DNA from 2 places in the Cupriavidus sp. H18C1 genome. Region 2 is predicted to be linked to the other one. Evidence: predicted binding sites of a transcription regulator. Region 2 holds the regulator's gene; the other holds the start of a gene.
What was found. Region 2 encodes FliA, which starts transcription of late flagellar genes. Its sites were predicted from a motif close to CTAAAGTTTNNNNNNNNNNNGCCGNTA; they were not measured.

Region 1: the regulator FliA is predicted to act here: its motif matches at 5,087-5,113, upstream of OJJOAM_RS04070 (DUF342 domain-containing protein).

The regions. Positions count from the first base shown of each region.
Region 1 is NZ_CP186008.1:864,269-873,915, reverse strand. It holds gene OJJOAM_RS04100 (PLP-dependent aminotransferase family protein) at 1-28, opposite strand, end outside; gene OJJOAM_RS04095 (hypothetical protein) at 466-687, shown strand; gene OJJOAM_RS04090 (threo-3-hydroxy-L-aspartate ammonia-lyase) at 751-1,731, shown strand; partial or broken gene OJJOAM_RS04085 (NAD(P)/FAD-dependent oxidoreductase) at 1,847-3,476, shown strand; partial or broken gene OJJOAM_RS04080 (DUF1415 domain-containing protein) at 3,480-4,041, shown strand; gene OJJOAM_RS04075 (class I SAM-dependent methyltransferase) at 4,151-4,978, opposite strand; gene OJJOAM_RS04070 (DUF342 domain-containing protein) at 5,320-6,828, shown strand; gene OJJOAM_RS04065 (hypothetical protein) at 7,088-7,465, opposite strand; tRNA gene OJJOAM_RS04060 (tRNA-Thr) at 7,699-7,774, opposite strand; gene OJJOAM_RS04055 (hypothetical protein) at 7,903-8,343, opposite strand; gene OJJOAM_RS04050 (class 1 fructose-bisphosphatase) at 8,627-9,643, opposite strand.
Region 2 is NZ_CP186009.1:330,523-340,169, reverse strand. It holds gene OJJOAM_RS17400 (hypothetical protein) at 1-28, opposite strand, end outside; gene flhB (flagellar biosynthesis protein FlhB) at 436-1,578, shown strand; gene flhA (flagellar biosynthesis protein FlhA) at 1,575-3,662, shown strand; gene flhF (flagellar biosynthesis protein FlhF) at 4,145-6,898, shown strand; partial or broken gene OJJOAM_RS17380 (MinD/ParA family ATP-binding protein) at 6,801-7,578, shown strand; gene OJJOAM_RS17375 (RNA polymerase sigma factor FliA) at 7,598-8,314, shown strand; gene OJJOAM_RS17370 (flagellar protein FlhE) at 8,426-8,830, shown strand; gene clsB (cardiolipin synthase ClsB) at 8,971-9,647, shown strand, end outside.

The DNA of each region.
Region 1 (9,647 bases), on a different replicon from region 2:
GTTGGCGGTACAGCGGGGCGGAGTCCATGCGGCATGGTGGCGCATCCGGCCGATGCGCAACAGATACAGAAAAGTTTCGGCCGTATCGTAACAGAGCGAAGGATGGGGCTCTGTTCTGCTGTCCGTTCCGGTGCGGTGTGCCTGCCGCGCCGCGACGGCGGCCGGTACGCTGCGTTCAATCGATTGCTGCACCGATTCGCGGCACGGAATCGCGGAATCGATCCGCGGCACTGGTCCGCGGCACTGATCCGCGGCACTGAATCGCGGCACTGACGAAACCGGCCGGTCTTTCCCCGCTGTGTCAGTGGCACGCAGACGCAGCCGAACCCGCCGAGGCCATCATGTCCATCCTCTCCCCTTCTGCCACACCCCATCTACCTGCACCGCGCGCTGGCGCTGCGGGCCGGCCAATCGGTCGGCTTCCATGCGAAAGCCGGTGCCGAACTGCATGTCGCCGCTGGCGACGTGGAGCTGATCGAACCGCCGCTGCTGCTGGCCGAGACGCTGCACTGGCCGCGACGGCACCTGCCGGCGGGCAGCGTGACCGCGCTGCCCCGCTCGGGCTGGTTCGCGCTGCGCGCCCAGCGCGATACCACCGTGCGGCTGCGCCAGCGTGCCCGGGTATTCTCGCGGTCCCGTATCGCGCGCATACTTTCCGGCTGGCGCCGCCGGCGCCTCGCGCATTGAAGCCGAGCCGACCCCCTTTTCCTTCGAAGCCCGTACGACTTTCCCTGCAAGGAGTGCTGTCCCATGACGCAATTGGCCATCTCGTTCACCGATGTCGTGGAGGCGCATCGCCGCATCAGCGGCGTCGCGCACCATACGCCGGTGCTGACTTCGGCCACCGCCGACGCGCAGACCGGCGCGCGGCTGTTCTTCAAGTGCGAGAACCTGCAGCGCATGGGCGCCTTCAAGTTTCGCGGCGGCTACAACGCGATCGCGCAGCTGTCCCCCGAGCAGCGCGCCGCCGGTGTCGCGGCGTTTTCGTCGGGCAACCACGCGCAGGCGATCGCGCTGTCGGCGCGGCTGTTCGGCACCCGCGCGGTGATCGTGATGCCCAAGGACGCGCCGGCGGCCAAGATCGCCGCGACGCGCGGCTATGGCGGCGAAGTCGTGCTGTACGACCGCTATACCGAAGACCGCCAGGAGATCAGCCAGCGGCTGGCCCGCGAGCAGGGCCTGACGCTGATTCCGCCGTTCGACCATCCGCACGTGATGGCCGGGCAGGGCACCGCGGCCAAGGAATTGTTCGAGCAGGCCGGGCCGCTCGACGTGCTGCTGGTGCCGCTGGGCGGCGGCGGCCTGCTGTCGGGCAGCGCGGTGGCCGCGCGGGCGATGCATCCCGGCTGCAAGATCATCGGCGTCGAGCCGGAAGCGGGCAACGACGGCCAGCAGAGCCTGCGCGCCGGACGCATCGTCGAGATCCGCACGCCCGACACCATCGCGGACGGCGCGCAGACCCAGCATCTGGGCCGCTACACCTTCCCGGTGTTGCAGCAGCTGGTCGACGACGTCGTCACGGTCAGCGATGCCCAGCTGGTCGAGGCGATGCGCTTCTTTGCCGGCCGCATGAAACTGGTGGTCGAGCCGACCGGCTGCCTCGGCGCCGCCGCCGCCTTCGCCGGCAAGGCGCCGATCGCCGGCAAGCGGGTCGGCATCATCCTGTCCGGCGGCAATGTCGACATGGCGCGCTACGCCGCGCTGCTGGGGCAGGTGCCGGCGCAGGACTGACGATACCGGGGGGCAGGGCGCGACGGCCTCGGCAAGGGGCCGGCGCGCCCGAAAGGCTTTAGAATTGCGGTCCGGCCATCGGACCCGCCGTTCGGCCGCCGAATACATTGCCCCCATGCTACGCCTCAGTGAACTCAAGCTCCCCCCTCGACCATTCGGAAAGTGACCTGGAGGCCGCAGTCCGTGCGCGGCTGGTCGAGATCGGGGTCAAGGGCGACGGCATGGTGTCCTTCACCGTGTTCCGCCGCGCGCACGACGCGCGCAAGCGTTCCGATATCAAGCTGACCTACATCGTCGATATCGAGGTGAAGGACGAGCAGGCGGCGCGCAAGCGCATCGCCGGCAAGCCGAACTGGAGCGTGACGCCCGACATGACGTACCGCTTCGTCGCGCAGGCACCGCAGCATGCGGCGACGCCGCGCCCGGTCGTGATCGGCATGGGCCCGTGCGGCCTGCTGGCCGGGCTGATCCTCGCGCAGATGGGCTTCCGGCCGATCATCCTGGAGCGCGGCAAGGAAGTGCGCGAACGCACCCGGGACACCTTCGGCCTATGGCGCAAGAGCGTGCTGAACCCCGAGTCCAACGTGCAGTTCGGCGAGGGCGGCGCCGGCACCTTCTCCGACGGCAAGCTCTACAGCCAGATCAAGGACCCGAAGCACTACGGCCGCAAGGTGCTGCACGAGTTCGTCAAGGCGGGCGCGCCGGAGGACATCCTGTTCAAGGCACGGCCGCACATCGGCACGTTCCGCCTGGTCAAGATGGTGGAGAACATCCGCGCCGAGATCTTCGCGCTCGGCGGCGAGATCCGCTTCGGCACGCGCGTCGACGATATCGACATCGAAGGCGGCCGCGTGCGCGGACTGCAGCTGTCCAATGGCGACTACCTGCCGTGCGAGCAGGTCGTGCTGGCGGTGGGCCACAGCGCGCGCGACACCTTCGAGATGCTGCACCGCCGCGGCGTGTTCATGGAGGCCAAGCCGTTCTCGCTGGGCTTCCGCATCGAACATCCGCAGGGCATGATCAACCGCAGCCGCTTCGGCAAGTTCGCCGGCAACAAGCTGCTGGGCGCGGCCGACTACAAGATCGTGCACCACTGCAGCAACGGCCGTTCGGTCTACAGCTTCTGCATGTGCCCAGGCGGCACCGTGGTGGCGGCCGCTTCCGAGCCGGGGCGTGTGGTGACCAACGGCATGAGCCAGTACAAGCGCGCCGAGCGCAATGCCAATGCCGGCATCGTCGTCGGCATCACGCCGGCCGACTATCCGGGCGGACCGCTGGCCGGGATCGACTTCCAGCGCCATTGGGAGGAACGCGCCTTCGAACTGGGCGGGCGCAACTACTGCGCGCCGGGCCAGCTGGTCGGCGACTTCCTGGCGCGGCGGCCGTCGACCGCGCTGGGCACCGTCGAACCGTCGTACAAGCCGGGCGTGACGCCGACCGATCTGAGCACCGCGCTGCCCGACTACGTGATCGAGGCGATTCGCGAGGCGCTGCCGGCGTTCGAGCGCCAGGTGCCGGGCTTCGCGATGGACGACGCCGTGCTGACCGGCGTCGAGACGCGGACCTCGTCGCCGCTGCGCATCCGCCGCAAGGACGACTACCAGAGCGTCAATGTCGCGGGCCTCTATCCGGCTGGCGAGGGCGCGGGCTACGCGGGCGGCATCTATTCCGCGGCGATCGACGGCATCGAGGTCGCCGAGGCGGTCGCGCTCGATATCGTCGGCCGGGTCGGCAAGGCGGCCTGAGCGATGTCGCCGTCGGAGCAGCAGGCGATTCTCGACGCCACGCGCCACTGGCTGACGCGCGCGGTGATCGGGCTCAACCTGTGCCCGTTCGCCAAGAGCGTCCACGTCAAGGGAGCAGATCCGCTACGTGGTCTGCGAGGCCACCGATGCCGAGGCGCTGCTCGACGCGCTGGAGGCCGAGCTGAAGGGGCTGGCGGAGGCCGATCCCGCGCGCATCGACACCACGCTGCTGATCGTCCCCTGGATGCTGGCGGACTTCGCCGACTACAACGATTTCCTCTATCTGGCCGAGCGCCTGCTCGACAGCCTCGGCCTGTCCGGCGTGCTGCAGATCGCCAGCTTCCACCCGCAATACCAGTTCGCCGGCACCGCCGCCGACGATATCGAAAACTACACCAATCGCGCGCCGTATCCGATCCTGCATCTGCTGCGCGAAGACAGCATCGAGCGGGCGGTCGAGGCCTTTCCCGACGCGGCGGACATCTACGAGCGCAACGAGGAAACCATGCGCCGGCTCGGCCATGAAGGCTGGCGGCGCTGGATGGCGGGCGACGATCCGCAGTAGGTGCGACGCGGCAGGTGCGGCGCGGCAGGTGTGACGCAATGTGTGACGCAACAACTGCGACACAGTGGGCGCGATGCACCAGGTGCGGGTCAGCGCGCCCCGGTGAATCTCAGGCGGGCGTGAAGAACCGCTCGCGCATTTCCTCCAGCCCCAGCGTTTCGAGCACGTGAGCCAGGCGCTCGGCCGGCCGCCGGCGCGGCAGGTCCTTGTACTGGGCGACGATCAGCTCGTTCTTCATCGAGTGTTCCCACCCGACCAGCTCGGTCACCGTGACCTGATAGCCGTGCGCCTCCAGCTGCAGGCAGCGCAGCACGTTGGTGACCTGGCTGCCGAATTCGCGCGTATGCAGCGGATGGCGCCAGATCTCCGTCAGCGGGTTGCCCAGCGTCTTCGACTTGTTCCGGCGCAGCACGGCGGCGACCTCGGCCTGGCAGCAGGGCACCACCACGATGTACTTGGCGCGCTTGGTCAGCGCGAAGCGGATGGCGTCGTCGGTCGCGGTATTGCAGGCATGCAGCGCGGTCACCATGTCGACCGTGGCGGGCAGCCGCTCCGAGGTGATCGACTCCGCCACCGACAGATTCAGGAACGACATGCCCGGAAAACCGAGCCGCTCGGCGAGCGCGGTGGACGAGCGCACCAGTTCCTCGCGCGTCTCGATGCCGTAGATGTGCGAGCGGTCCTGCTGCGTCTTGAAAAACAGATCGTAGAGGATGAAGCCGAGATACGACTTGCCGGCGCCATGGTCGACCAGCGTCAGGTCGGCATGGTCGCGCTTGAGGTCCTGCAGCAGCGGCTCGATGAACTGATAGAGGTGGTAGACCTGCTTCAGCTTGCGGCGGCTGTCCTGGTTCATCTTGCCGTCGCGGGTCAGGATATGGAGTTCCTTGAGCAGCTCGATCGACTGGCCGGGACGGATTTCGTGGGTGTTCGACATGGGATACGGCGGGGTTGGCCCGGGGTTCTGACGCGCCGTGTCTGGGGACGGCGGGGGCCCGGGCGGGCAGGGCGACAGTTTACCGGAAGGCGTACCGAAAAAATTTTCCTAAAGTTTTGCCGAAATCCGCCGTAGGTGACGGACAGGCGGCATGCCGACTCGGGTGCCGCCCCGACAACAACGATAAATCAAAGGCAGACGGCTGGAGGACGCGATGGGCGACGTAGCAGCTTCGGTTGTACGGGTGTGGGTGGAGAACACGGACAAGTCCGTGCGGGCGCGGTACGAGGTGCCGGCGGAGATGGAGGGGGGGCGGTGGACCGCCCGATCGCGCGGCGCTGATGGCAGCTCTCGAGGCCCAGGGCTGGGCGCACGCGAAGCTCGATGAGCACGCCATCGCCGCCTTCCTGCTGGCTTGCCATCGCGACGGCGCGCCGGCCGACGCGGTGATCGGCGAACTGGTCGATGGCTACTTCGAGATCGATATCGATGCCGATTCGCTGACGGTGCGGCTGACGCTATGGCCGCCGGAGGGCGGCCGCGCGGTGCAGCCCAACGACGTTCGTATCGTGCTGGCGGGGCGCGGCATCAAGCTGCCCGTTGACGAGCCGGCGCTGGCCGAGGCCTTCGCCGCGGGGCGTTGCGACGACCTGCCGATCGTGCACGGCACGGCGCCCACGCGCGGCACGCCGGCGCGCTTCATCAACCTGCTCGAGCCGCGCCGCGGCGGCGCCGAGGACGACCGCGCCCGCATCGATCTGCGCGACCTCGGCAATCTGTTGCTGGTGCAGCCCGGCACGCATCTGATGCGGCGTATCCCGGCGGTGCCGGGCACCGCGGGGCAGGACGTGTTCGGCCGCGTGTTGCCGGCTCCCGAGGTTGCCGACACGCCGTTCGCCGAACGCCTGAACGGCGTGGCCCAGGACGCAAACGACCCCAATCTGCTGGTGGCGACGGTGGCGGGCTTGCCGTCGGTGCGCGCGCGCGGCGTCAGCGTCAACCCGGTCGTCGCCGTGGACGCGGTCGACATGCACTCCGGCAACATTGCGTTCGAGGGCACGCTGCGCGTCAGCGGCGATATCAAGACCGGCATGTCGGTGCGCGTGGCCGGCGACGTGATCGTCGGCGGCACCATCGAGGCCGCCCATGTCGAGGCAGGCGGCAATGTGGTCGTCAGCGGCGGCATCATCGGCAAGTCCGAGGGGCCCCACGATCCGGCCAGCACCGTCGCGCGGATCCAGTGCAAGGGATCGGTGCATGCCCGCTTCATCGAAAACGCCGTGGTCGAAGCCGGTACCACGGTCACTGTCGACAGCGGCATTCGCCAGAGCGATGTCGCCGCGGGCGAAACCATCACCGCGGGCGACCCCGCCGTCGGCAGTGGCAATATCACCGGCGGCCGCTGCCGCGCCTGGCATGCGGTGCGCACCGGCACGCTCGGCGCGCCGGCCGGCACCGCCACCGCCATCCACGTCGGCCTGAACCCCTATGCCGATGCCGAGAAGGCCGCGCTCGAGGCGGACAAGCGCCGGCAGGAACAGGAGCAGGCCAAGATCCAGCAACTGATGGCCTTCTTCGCCAAGAATCCCGAGCGTGCCACGCCGGAACTGCGCGAGAAGGCGCGCGCCACGCTGTTCAAGTACACCCGCGACATGCTGGACACCGACGCCCATCTGGCCAGGCTGACCGAGCAGCTGCACCCGCGCCCGGACGCCGCCGTGGTGGTCGGCAAGAAGGTGCACGGCGGGGTCAGCGTCACCATCGGACAGAAATCCATGCGCGTGATGGAGGACATGCCGAAGGTGGAACTGCGGCTGATAGGCGAGGGGATCGGGGTGGTGCGGGAATGAAAAACGGCGCCACGGCGCCGTTTTTTCTCGATGCATTGTGTTGGAGCGGAGGGGTGATCCGGGGCAGGGGTGGTGGATGGATGACGCCCTGAGCCAGTTCCCGTGCGTACCTGCAAGACCTCGAGCGCTTGCGCCAGCGCGTGCTCTTCGCTTTCTCCCAGCGCCATTGCCTCCGGTACATCCGGAAAACTCGCCCGGTAGGTGCCGTTGGTGTCGAGTCGAAGGTGGACGGGGTAGTCGTACATGGGTCCTTCGGCTCCTAGGCCATCGGCCGCCAACGCCGATTCCGATTGATGGACGCACAATGACCATCATCCAACGCCTCAAGAGCGCGCCGCAACCATCGCGCTTCGTCCAGCGTTACCGGATAGCGCTGCTCCACGTCGTCGATCGAGCCGAGGTCGAAATAACTTCGCAGCGTGTTGCCGTGGATCGTGACGCCCCAGTTGTCCATTTGCCGCAGGTCGGCGACGCGGAGCGTGACGAAGGCATCGGGATCGTTCGAGCCGGCGCTGCCAATGGCCTGGTCCAATCGCATCGCTATCGCGCGCACTTCGGTGCAGTCCGGCGGACCGTTGTCGTCCGCGCCGTGTTCGGATATGGCAGTGCGCTTCAGCGAGGCCGTGGGGTCAGGCAAGGAGGGGAAGGCCGGATACCTCTGGCTGTCGGTGAATTGTGATGGGATTCATGGCGAGCTCGAGCGGATGGAGGAAGTTCGAGCTTATCCGGCGCCAGCGCGGTTGGCGCTGAGCGGATTCTGAAAGGCGGGAGGGGCGGGGAGGAACGAATGCCCGGCGTGGCCAGGCGCAAGGGGAGGGCCGCGCCAAAACAAAAATGCCCTTGGATATCCAAGGGCATTTCTTTGAAACCTGGTGCCGAAGAGAGGAATCGAACCCCCGACCTTCTCATTACGAATGAGCTGCTCTACCGACTGAGCTACTTCGGCAACACTACCGGTTGGGAACCGGATAGAGCCCGCAATAATAGCAGCGGATCAGGCGGCTGTGAAGCCCCTCAGCGCACTTTTTCTGTGGAGCCCCGGCACACTTTTTTCACGGTGCGTGCCGGCGCCCGTCAGCCGAAGGTGCGGTCGGGGGAGGATGCCGGATTGGCGGGATTGGCCGGCATCGGTTCGTCGGGGCGCGTCAGGGCGGCGAGCAGGCCGTCGGTCGCGGCCACGAATTCGCGCAGGCGGACCAGCGTGACCGGAAAGACCGGGTCCGACGCGTCGATGGTCCACGGATAGAAGTACAACTCGCGCTCCTGGGCGCTGATGGGCACGCCCCAGTTCGCCAGTTGGCGCAGGTCGCAGACATGCAGATCGATGCCGTCGCTCAGGCCGTAATGCAGCGCGACGTCCAGCGTCTCGTGCAGCCGGATGGCCAGGGCCTGCACGGCTGCGCGTTCGAGCGGGGCCTCGCCGCAGGGCGGGTTTGCCGGCGCGATGGCACTGGCGGGCGGGTTGATCGGCGGGGTGATGGCGTAGCGGGCGCCGGCATCCGAGAGGGGGACCATCGCGGTTTCCTTGCTGCTTGTTGGGGGACAAGTGTGGTGCAGAAAACAGCAGGGTAGGGACTCGGCGAGGCGGGGGGAAATGAGCGGATTCTGATTTGCGCTGCCCAAAGAAAAAGGAGCCACCGCATTGCGGTTGGCTCCCATTCAGCGAGGCAAGGCGAGGACGGGCACGTCGAAGCCGGTCCGGATCAGGCCGGCCTCTCCCGGAGGCCGGTCACCGTGCAGGCACAAAGGCCGGTCCCCAGGCGGGCGCAACGGCCGGCCGCGGTGCAGCCAAGGCGTATCAGCCGCCTGCCTGCGCTTCCCGGTGATAGCCGGTCACGCGCTCGACCTCGTTCTTCGAGCCCAGGATCACCGACACGCGCTGGTGCAGTTTTTCCGGCTGGACTTCGAGGATGCGCTGGTGGCCGTTGGTGGCCGCGCCGCCGGCCTGTTCGACCAGCATCGCCATCGGGTTGGCCTCGTACATCAGGCGCAGCTTGCCGGGCTTCTCCGGCTCGCGCTTGTCCCACGGGTACATGAAGATGCCGCCGCGCGTCAGGATGCGATGCACGTCGGCGACCATCGAGGCGATCCAGCGCATGTTGAAGTTCTTGCCGCGCGGGCCTTCCTCGCCGGCCAGACATTCGTCGATGTAGCGGCGCACGGGCGGGGCCCAATGCCGCATGTTCGACATGTTGATCGCGAACTCCTTGGTGTCCTCGGGGATCTTCACGTCCGACTGCGTCAGCACGAAGCTGCCCGCCTCGCGGTCCAGCGTGAACATATGGACGCCGTTGCCGACGGTCAGCACCAGCGTGGTCTGCGGGCCGTACACCGCGTAGCCGGCCGCGACCTGATGCGTGCCCGGCTGCAGGAAGTCGCTCTCGGTGACGGTCTGGCCCGGCTTGGGCATATGCAGCACCGAGAAGATGGTGCCGATGGACACGTTGACGTCGATGTTCGACGAACCGTCGAGCGGATCGAACAGCAGCAGGTATTCGCCCTTCGGATAGCGGTTCGGGATCTCGTAGAACGAGTCCATTTCCTCCGACGCCATCGCGGCCAGGTGGCCGCCCCATTCGTTGGCGTCGAGCAGCACTTCGTTGGCGATCACGTCCAGCTTCTGCTGGGTTTCGCCCTGCACGTTGCCGGTGCCGGCCGAGCCGAGCACGCCGGCGAGCGCGCCCTTGCTGACGGCATTGGAGATGGCCTTGCACGCGCGCGCGACCACCTCGATCAGCAGCCGCAGTTCGGGCTGGATGGTGTTGTGCTTGCGTTGTTCCTCGACCAGATAGCGGGTCAGGCTGATGCGAGTCATGGGT
Region 2 (9,647 bases):
GCAAGGGGAACAAGGTACCGAAAGGCATCGGGAAGCTCGAAGAAATGAGGAGGGCGATGTGGTGGGTGGCCACCAGGCACCGACGCCGGGGCCCGGGCGCGGCCTCGTGGCAGGGGAGCGGCAGGGGGCGGCCCTGGAGCGGCATCGGCATCGAGCCCGCGACCATAGCGGCATACCGGGCGACGATCTTTCCGAATCGCGGCCGCTTTACCGCTATAGCGCCATCGCGCGCGCTCTTGCCCATAAAAGAAAACCCGCGCGCTGCCGTTAACTCCCTGACAGGACCGTTTGCCCGGCCTGCGCTGCGCAGTCCCCCCATCCCATCGCCCAAATAGCGCCGCAATCCCCTGCCTATTCGGGCTAATACCCGCCGCCCCCCCACTCCGATAATCGACCCCGTCGAAGGGCGGCATGCCGCTTCGCCACGGAGCGGCCATGTCCGAAGAAAGCGATCTCGAAAAAACCGAACCCGCCTCACCCCGGCGCCTGGAGAAGGCGCGCGAGGAGGGGCAGGTGGTGCGTTCGCGCGAGCTCGGCACCTTCGTGATGCTGATGGCCGGCGTGGCCGGCCTGTGGGGGCTCGGCGGCACGCTGGGCCGCAAGCTCGATACGGTGATGCGCGCCGCGCTGTCGTTCGAGCCCGCCGTGGCCCACGATCCGGCCCGCATGCTGGCCGGCTTCGCGCAGCTGGTGTGGGAATCGCTGCTGGGCGTGCTGCCCCTGCTGCTGCTGTTTGCCGCCGCGGCGCTGCTGGCGCCGATGGTGCTGGGCGGCTGGCTGTTCTCGACCAAGTCGCTGCTGCCGGATTTCTCCCGGCTGTCCCCGTTCAAGGGGCTGGGGCGGCTGTTTTCGGCGCAGTCGCTGGTCGAGCTGACCAAGGCCGTCGCCAAGTCGCTGCTGGTGGGCGGCGTGGGTTTCTGGGTGCTGTGGCGCCATCTGCCGGACGCCGTGGCGCTGATGAACGCGCCGGTGCAGGAGGCGCTGCTGCGCCTGCTCGAACTGGTGCTGCTGTGCTGCGCGCTGGCCGCCGGTTCGCTGCTGCTGGTGGCGGGCATCGACGTGCCCTGGCAATTCTGGGACTACTTCAAGAAGCTGCGCATGACCAAGGAAGAGGTCAAGCAGGAGCACAAGGAAAGCGAGGGCAACCCGCACGTCAAGGGCCGCATCCGCCAGCTTCAACGCCAGATGGCGCGGCGCCGGATGATGGCCGAAGTGCCGAAGGCCGACGTGGTGGTCACCAACCCGACCCATTTCGCCGTGGCGCTGCGCTACGAGGAAGGCCGCATGGGCGCGCCCCGCGTGGTCGCCAAGGGCACCGAGGAGGTGGCCGCGCGCATTCGCGAACTGGCCGCCGAGCATCGCGTGCCGATCCTGTCGGCGCCGCCGCTGGCGCGCGCGCTGCACCGCCATGTCGAACTTGGCCACGAGATCCCGTCCGGGCTGTACACCGCCGTGGCGGAAGTGCTGGCCTGGGTCTACCAACTGAAACACTGGCACCACGCCAACGGGCCGCTGCCCGAGGCCCCGACCGGCCTGCCGGTGCCCGATGAACTTGCCGTACCGGAAAGCCGCGCATGAATGCATTGAACTCGCTGTTCCGACTGTCCGGCGGACAGTCCGCCGGCCAGCTGAAGGCACTGGCCGGGCCGCTGCTGATCGTGATGATCCTCGGCATGATGGTGCTGCCGCTGCCGCCATTCCTGCTCGATCTGCTGTTCACCTTCAACATCGCGCTGTCGATCATGGTGCTGCTGGTCGGCATGTACACGCAGCGCCCGCTGGACTTCGCCGCGTTTCCCGCCGTGCTGCTGTTCTCGACGCTGCTGCGACTGTCGCTGAACGTGGCCTCGACGCGCGTGGTGCTGCTCGAGGGCCATACCGGCCCCGACGCGGCCGGCAAGGTCATCGAGGCCTTCGGCCACTTCCTGGTCGGCGGCAATTTCGCGGTCGGCATCGTGGTGTTCGCGATCCTGGTGGTGATCAACTTCATGGTGATCACCAAGGGCGCGGGCCGTATCGCAGAGGTCGGCGCGCGCTTCATGCTGGACGCGATGCCCGGCAAGCAGATGGCGATCGACGCGGACCTGAACGCCGGCCTGATCAACGAGGAAGGCGCGCGCAAGCGCCGCGCCGAGGTCGCGCAGGAATCGGACTTCTACGGCGCGATGGACGGTGCCAGCAAGTTCGTGCGCGGCGATGCGATCGCCGGCCTGCTGATCATGTTCATCAACGTGTTTGCCGGCATGGTGGTCGGCATGGTGCAGCACGACCTGGACTTCTCGACGGCGGTGCGCAACTACACGCTGCTGACCATCGGCGACGGCCTGGTCGCGCAGATTCCGGCGCTGGTGATCTCGACCGCCGCCGGTGTCATCGTCTCGCGCGTGTCGAACAACCAGGACGTCGGCGAGCAGCTGACCGGGCAGCTGTTCTCCGATCCGCGCGTGCTGTACATCACCGGCGGCATCATCGGTTTGCTCGGCATCATCCCCGGCATGCCGCACATCGCCTTCCTGCTGCTGGCCGGTGCGCTGATCTGGTTCGGCACCTATGTCGGCAAGCGCCAGCAGGCGGCCAAGCAGACCGCCAAGCGCGAAGAACGTGCGCCGGCGCTGGCCAACGAAAACACCGAGGCCACCTGGGACGACGTCACGCTGGTCGATCCGCTGGGCATGGAAGTCGGCTACCGGCTGATTCCGCTGGTCGATCGCGCGCAGAACGGCGAACTGCTGGGCCGCATCAAGAGCATCCGCAAGAAGGTGGCGCAGGAGGTCGGCTTCCTGGTGCCGGTGGTCCATATCCGCGACAACCTGGAACTGAAGCCCAACGCCTACCGCATCACGCTCAAGGGCGTCGAGATCGGCTACGGCGAAGCGGTGCCCGGCCAATGGATGGCGATCGACCCGGGCCAGGTCAGCGGCACGCTGCCCGGCACGCCGACGCGCGACCCGGCCTTCGGCCTGCCGGCGGTCTGGATCGACAGCGGCATCAAGGAACAGGCGCAGGCGCTCGGCTACACCGTGGTCGACGCCAGCACGGTGGTGGCCACGCACCTGAACCATCTGATCCATCAGCACGCGGCCGAACTGCTGGGCCGCCAGGAGGTGCAGCAGCTGCTGGACCGCATCGCCAAGGAATCGCCGAAGCTGACCGAGGACCTGGTGCCCAAGACCATCACGCTGACGGCGCTGCAGAAGGTGCTGCAGAACCTGCTGGACGAAAGCGTGCCGATCCGCGACATGCGCACCATCCTGGATGTGATCGCCGAACATGCGCCGAAGATCAGCGATCCGAACGAGCTGACCGCGCTGGTGCGCATGGCGCTGGGCCGCGCGATCACGCAGCAGTGGTTCCCGAACGGCGCCGACCTGCAGGTGATCGGCCTGGATGCGGGCCTGGAGCGCGTGCTGTCGCAGGCCCTGAACTCCGGCGGCAGCATCGAGCCGGGCCTGGCCGATGCGCTGCTGCAGCAGGCGCAGGGGGCGGTGGCACGTCAGGAGCAGATGGGTCTCGATCCGGTGCTGCTGGTTCCGCATGCGCTGCGGCCGCTGCTGTCCCGCTTCCTGCGGCGGACCATGCCGCAATTGCGGGTGCTGTCGCACTCCGAGGTGCCGGACAACCGCAATATCCGCATCACCGCGATGATCGGCGGGGCGGGCTGAGTGCATTTCGACAGGGCCGGCGTCGAACGGCCGGCGCGATGGCAGGCGCGATGGCAGGCGACGGGAGCACTCCCTGTCGCCTGTTTCTCATCATGGGCCGAAAAAATCCCGCGCGCTGCCGTTAACCCGAACATGAAGACGTGCGGCGCCGTCATCGCCCAAATAGCGCCGCAATCCCCCGCCTATTCCGCCCAATAGCACCAGGGCGTCCCTCGCATAATCGACACGTCGAAGAGGCTGGCTGCCGCTTCGGAATGTGGTGTCGATGGCCGAGCGCGGCGATCCCCCGCAACGTCCCGCTTCTCTTCCCTGCGCGAGACGCCCGCTGCCACCGCGCGACGACAAGCCGGCCGGCGCCCGTCGGCCGTACGCCGACACCGTCGTGCACCGCCTTGCCATGCCGCGGTGCGGACAGCCGAACATCGATTGATTGCCATGACCGGCGGTGCCGCTGGAATCCGCTGATACAAGGGTCGCAAGACATGAGCGTAGCCAAATTTGTGGCGGCCACCGGCCGCGAAGCCTTGCGCCAGGTGCGCGAAGCCATGGGGCCGGACGCCGTGGTGCTGTCCAACCGCACCGTCGACGGCGGCGTGGAAATCGTGGCGATGCGCGATACCGATCTCGGTGCGATCTCCGACAGTGCGCCCCGGTTCCAGCCGCCGGTGCGCGAGCCGATCCAGGTCGCGGCCGCAGAAGACATCGACGGCATCCGCGGCGAACTGCAATCGATGCGCGCGCTGATCGAGCGGCAACTGTCGGGCATCGCGGTCCCCGCCGTGCCGGCCGCCGCCGCCGATCCGCTGCGCGAGTCGCTGTTCGAATGGCTGGTCGGCGCGGGCTTCTCCGCGCAACTGGCGCGCACGCTGCTGGCGCGGCTGCCGGCCGGTTATGACCGTCCGGCAGCGATGGGCTGGATCCGCCACGAGATCGCCAGCAAGGTGCCGGTACTGGCCGACGAGGACGCGCTGTTCGGCCAGGGCGGCGTGCTGGCGCTGGTCGGCCCCACCGGGGTCGGCAAGACCACCACCACCGCCAAGCTGGCCGCGCGCTTCGTGCTCAAGCACGGCGCCGACAAGCTGGCGCTGCTGACCACCGACACCTTCCGTATCGGCGCGCACGAGCAGCTGCGCATCTACGGCGACATCCTTGGCGTGCCGGTGCATGCGGTCAAGGACGCGTCCGATCTGCGCCTCGCGCTGGGCGCGCTGTCGCAGAAGCATCTGGTCATCATCGATACCGTCGGCATGAGCCAGCGCGACCGTAACCTGTCCGAGCAGATCGCGATGCTGGCGGGCGCGCCCGCGCCGGTGCAACGCGTGCTGCTGCTCAACGGCGCCAGCCACGGCGATACGCTCAACGAGGTGGTGCACGCCTACCGCCACGACGCCGCGCCGGGCGCCGGCATCGACGGCTGCATCATCAGCAAGCTCGACGAGGCGACCCATCTCGGTTCGGTGCTCGATGTCGTGATCCGGCATCGGCTGCCGGTGTTCTACGCCTCGACCGGCCAGCGCGTGCCCGAGCATCTGGAATTGGCGCGCGGCGACGCGCTGGTCGAGCGCGCCTTCCTGATGCCGCGGCGCGGCTCGGTGTTCGCCGATGCGCAGGCCGCACGGCGTGCGCTGGCTGCCCAAGGTGCGGACGACGCTGCCGATGCGGGCCAGGGCGCGCGCAACGAAGCGCACGACGTGCTGCGCTCGATCGCGGACAGCGGCCACGCCGTGGGCGCCTGCGTCAACGCGCTGCGCGACGGCTCCTATGGCTTTGCGCTGCTGCGCGAGCTGTGGGCAAGCCGCGCCGCGCAGGCCGAGCTGCGTCCGCTGGTACGCCAGGTCCGCGATGCGATCTGCCAGGACGCAAGCCGGCATTGCGAACACTTTGTGCTGTCCGCCTCGGTGACGCTGCCCTGTGCGGTGCCGGGCCGGCGCGCGCCGCAGCCGTGGCAGCACACGCTGTGGCTCGGCGATCGCGACGGCATGCCGCTGATGGCCACCGTGACGCCGCTGGCGCGCGCGCAGCAGGCCGGCGGCTGGGACGCCGAGATGGCCGACTGGCGCGCCGCGCTGGCCGCGCGCCGTACCGTCGTCCATCTGCTCGACACGATGCCGGCCGGCGCCACGCTGCAACGCTGGCAGTCGAGCGGCGAGCGCTGGCTGGCGTCCGCGCGCAAGAGCGCGCGCGTGCTGTGCGATGGCACCGCGTGGAAGCTCGACGCGCTGGCCGACACGCTGACCTTCCACGCGCAGGCCGAACTGCGCTGGCGCGACCGCGACGCGGTGCAATGGATGGCGCAGACGCGCGTGCGCGTGGTCGAAGGACAGGCGCGCGCGGCGCGCGGCGCCGCCAGCGAAGGCGGCATCGATGCCGTGCTGCTGGCCGTGCGCACCATCGAGCGCGACAGCGGCCAGACGCTGGCCGTCGACTATCTGCTGGCCGATCCGGCGCTGGCCGGGGCCGGCGCGCAGCTCGCCCAGTGGGCGCGCTGGGGCGATGCCGCGGCGCTGCAAGGCCGCACGCTGCGCCATGCGCTGGACCATCTCGGCCGCCCGGCCGGTACCTCGCCGCAAGTGTTCGACGTCGACGCGCTGGTCGCGCTGCAGGCCGGCATGACCGCCTTGCGGCTGGCCCATGCGCCGGCCGCGGCGGCGATCGATTGCCTGGCCGGCCTGGCCGGCCGTGCCGCCGCGAAGGATGCGGCGCCGGGCGCCGCCGCGCTGCTCGAAGGCTTGGGCCGCCTGCTGGCCTTGCTGGACGTGCTGGAGAACTTCCCGGGCCGCAACGGCGCGCCGGCGTCCAATGCGGTGGCGAACGAGAAGAAGGCGGGGCTTGATGCCATCGCCGTCAACAACGCCCCCCACGGACGCCGTGACCACCGCCGCGACCGCTGCCGTCACTTCGGCCGCCACTTCCGCCGCCAGGCACGCCACCACGGAATCGATGCTGGCCACGTCGGCCCTGCCCGAATCCGCCCAGCATCTGGCGCAACGGATGACGCAGACGGCCGCCGGCGCGCCAGCGAACGCCTCGGCCCGGTTCGATCTGGCCGCGCTCGGAGACTGACCCAACATGCTCGCCGTCGATCAGGCCGAAAGCCTGCGCCGCATGCTGGCGCCGCGCGCCACCCGCCGTATCGCCGTGCTCGGTTGCGAGCCGGGCGCCGGCGCGACCACGGTCGCGCTGGGGCTGGCCCATGCGCTGGCGTTGCAGGGCGAGCGCGTGCTGCTGGTCGATGAAGATCAGCAGCACGCGCGGGCGACGCGCCTTGCCGGCGCTTCGCCGTCGGGCACGCTGGCCCAGGTGCTCGCCGGCGCCATCGCGGCCGAGGCCGCGGTGGGGCGCCGCGAAGCCGGCATGCCCGCGCTGCTGCCCGGCGATGCGTCGGCGTGGGGCGCGCTGCAGGCGCTGCAGGGCTTTCGAACGGTCGTCAGCGACGCGCGGCTTGGCGCCGATGGCACGCTGTCGCGCTTCTCCGGCGCCGCGCACAACCTGGTGGTGGTGATGCGGCCCGAACGCGAATCGCTGACCGCGGCCTACGCCTGCATCAAGCGGCTGCATCACCGCTATGCCTGCCGGCAGTTCGAACTGGTCGTCAATGGCGCCGCCAGCGAAGCGTCGGCGATGGCGATCGCCGGCAATCTGGCGCGCACCGCGGGCCAGTACCTGGGCGTGCAGGCGCGCTGCGCCGGCGTGCTGCCGGCCGACCCGCTGGTGGCGCGCGGCACGGCGCTCGCGCGCGGCGTCGTCGATGCCTTCCCCCGGCGCGCCGGCCACCGCCATGCTGCGCCGACTTGCCGCCAGCATCGCTGGCTGGCCTCTTTCACCCGATCCCGAACCGATGCCCGCTGCGGGCGCGCCGGGCGCAGCGACCGCTGCCGCCGGCGCCGCGCCGCCCGCCTCGGCGATGGCCTGCTAGCACTCGCGAGAATTCCACCATGTACACGATCCAGGGAAAGCTCGAACAGACCGACACCGTCCAGACCCATGCGCCGCTGGTACGGCGCATTGCCCTGCAACTGGCGGCGAAGCTGCCGGCCAGCGTGCAACTGGACGACCTGATCCAGGCCGGCATGATCGGCCTGCTCGACGCCGCCCGCCGCTACGAAGACACCCACGGCGCGCGCTTCGAAACCTACGCCAGCCAGCGTATCCGCGGCGCGATGCTCGACGAGGTGCGTGCCAACGACTGGCAGTCCCGCAGCCTGCGCCAGTCGACGCGCCGGATCGAGCGGACCGTGCGCGCGCTGGAGCAGAAGCTCGGCCGCACGCCGCTGGACTCCGAGGTCGCCGAAGAACTGGAGATGCCGCTGGACGAATACCAGAGCATGCTCAACGAGGTCTATGGCTGCCAGCTGCTGCACTACGAGGACTTCGAGCGCTCCGGCGAGGAGGATTTCCTCGATCGCCACCTGACGGTCAGCGAGGACGGCAATCCGCTGACGCTGCTGATGGAGAGCGGCATGCGCGGTGCGCTGATCCGCGCGATCGAGCGCCTGCCCGAACGCGAGAAGCTGGTGCTGTCGCTGTGCTACGACCAGGAGCTGAACCTGCGGGAGATCGGCGCGGTGCTCGAGGTCACCGAATCGCGCGTGTGCCAGATCCGCAGCCAGGCGATCAACCGGCTGCGCAGCCAGTTGCGCGGGCTGCTGTGATGGTTCGCATGCCAGCTCGCCCGGTCCGGTGGTGCCGCGCGCTGCGGCGCCCGATCTCCCCGCCCGATGGTGGCAGTTGCAACGGTGGCCGCGGCGACGGTGGCGATGACGATGGCGGCCCCCGGCGCCGCCTCGCCGCTGATGCACGCCAACTTCGGCAGCGAGTCGCGCCATGCGTGGACCGCCTCGGTGGTGGCGCCCGCGCTGCATGGCCGCGGCGTGCGCGCCTTGTCGGCGCCTATCCTACCCAGCGGCTATCTGACGCAGTCCGAGGGCGTGATCACCGCGGTGCGCTGGCGTTACCGTTTTGCGCGTGTGCCACCGCCAAATCTGCAAGCCTATCTCTGTAATGCCAATCGCTGCGTGATGCTGCCGGGGGCCGAAGGCAAGACCGATGCCTTCCGCGGCGACGATGCCGACAAGGGCTTCGTGTTCGCGTTCCGCATACCGGGACAAGGCCCGCTGACGCCCGTGCTGCAAGGGCAGGCGAGCCAGGTCACGGTCAGCTATCGCTGAATCGGGGGGCGGCGCGACGCGGCCAGGTGACCTCCAAGTCGCCGTCATGACGATGTGATTTGCGATGTTCTTGCCGGCCCGAAACGGGTGGCATTGAATGTGCTTGTTGCCTAGCGAGAATATGGCAGCGAGACATCGAAATGAGCCCCAACCGAACCAGCGGTAATCGCATCCGCCTGCTGGAAAACGGCGACGAATATTTCCCGCGTGTATTTGCCGCGATCGCCGCCGCCCAGACCAGCGTCCTGCTGGAAACCTTCATCCTGTTCGACGACCGCGTCGGCGTGGCGCTGCGCGAGGCATTGATCGCAGCCGCCGCGCGCGGCGTGCATGTGGCCATCACCGTCGATGGCTACGGCTCGCCCGATCTGCCGCCGGAGTTCGTCTCGGGCATGGTCGCGGCCGGCGTGCGCTTCCATATCTTCGCGCCGCGCCGGCGGCTGCTGGGCGTGCGCACCAACCTGTTCCGCCGGCTGCATCGCAAGCTGGTTGCGATCGACGGGCGCATCGCCTTCATCGGCGGCATCAACTTCTCCGCGCAGCACCTGACCGACCACGGCCCGCAGGCCAAGCAGGACTATGCGGTGGAGGTCGAAGGGCCGGCCGCTGCCGAGGTGCATCGCTTCCTCGTGCAGACGCTGCCGCCGGGCGACGTCGAGGTGCCCGCGGTCGCGCCCGCGCCGCCGGCCGGCAACATGGACGCGTGGCTGGTCACGCGCGACAACGACGCGCATCCGACCGATATCGAATGGGAGTACCTGCAGGCGATCCGCGCCGCGCGGCATCAGGTGGTGATCGCCAACGCCTACTTCCTGCC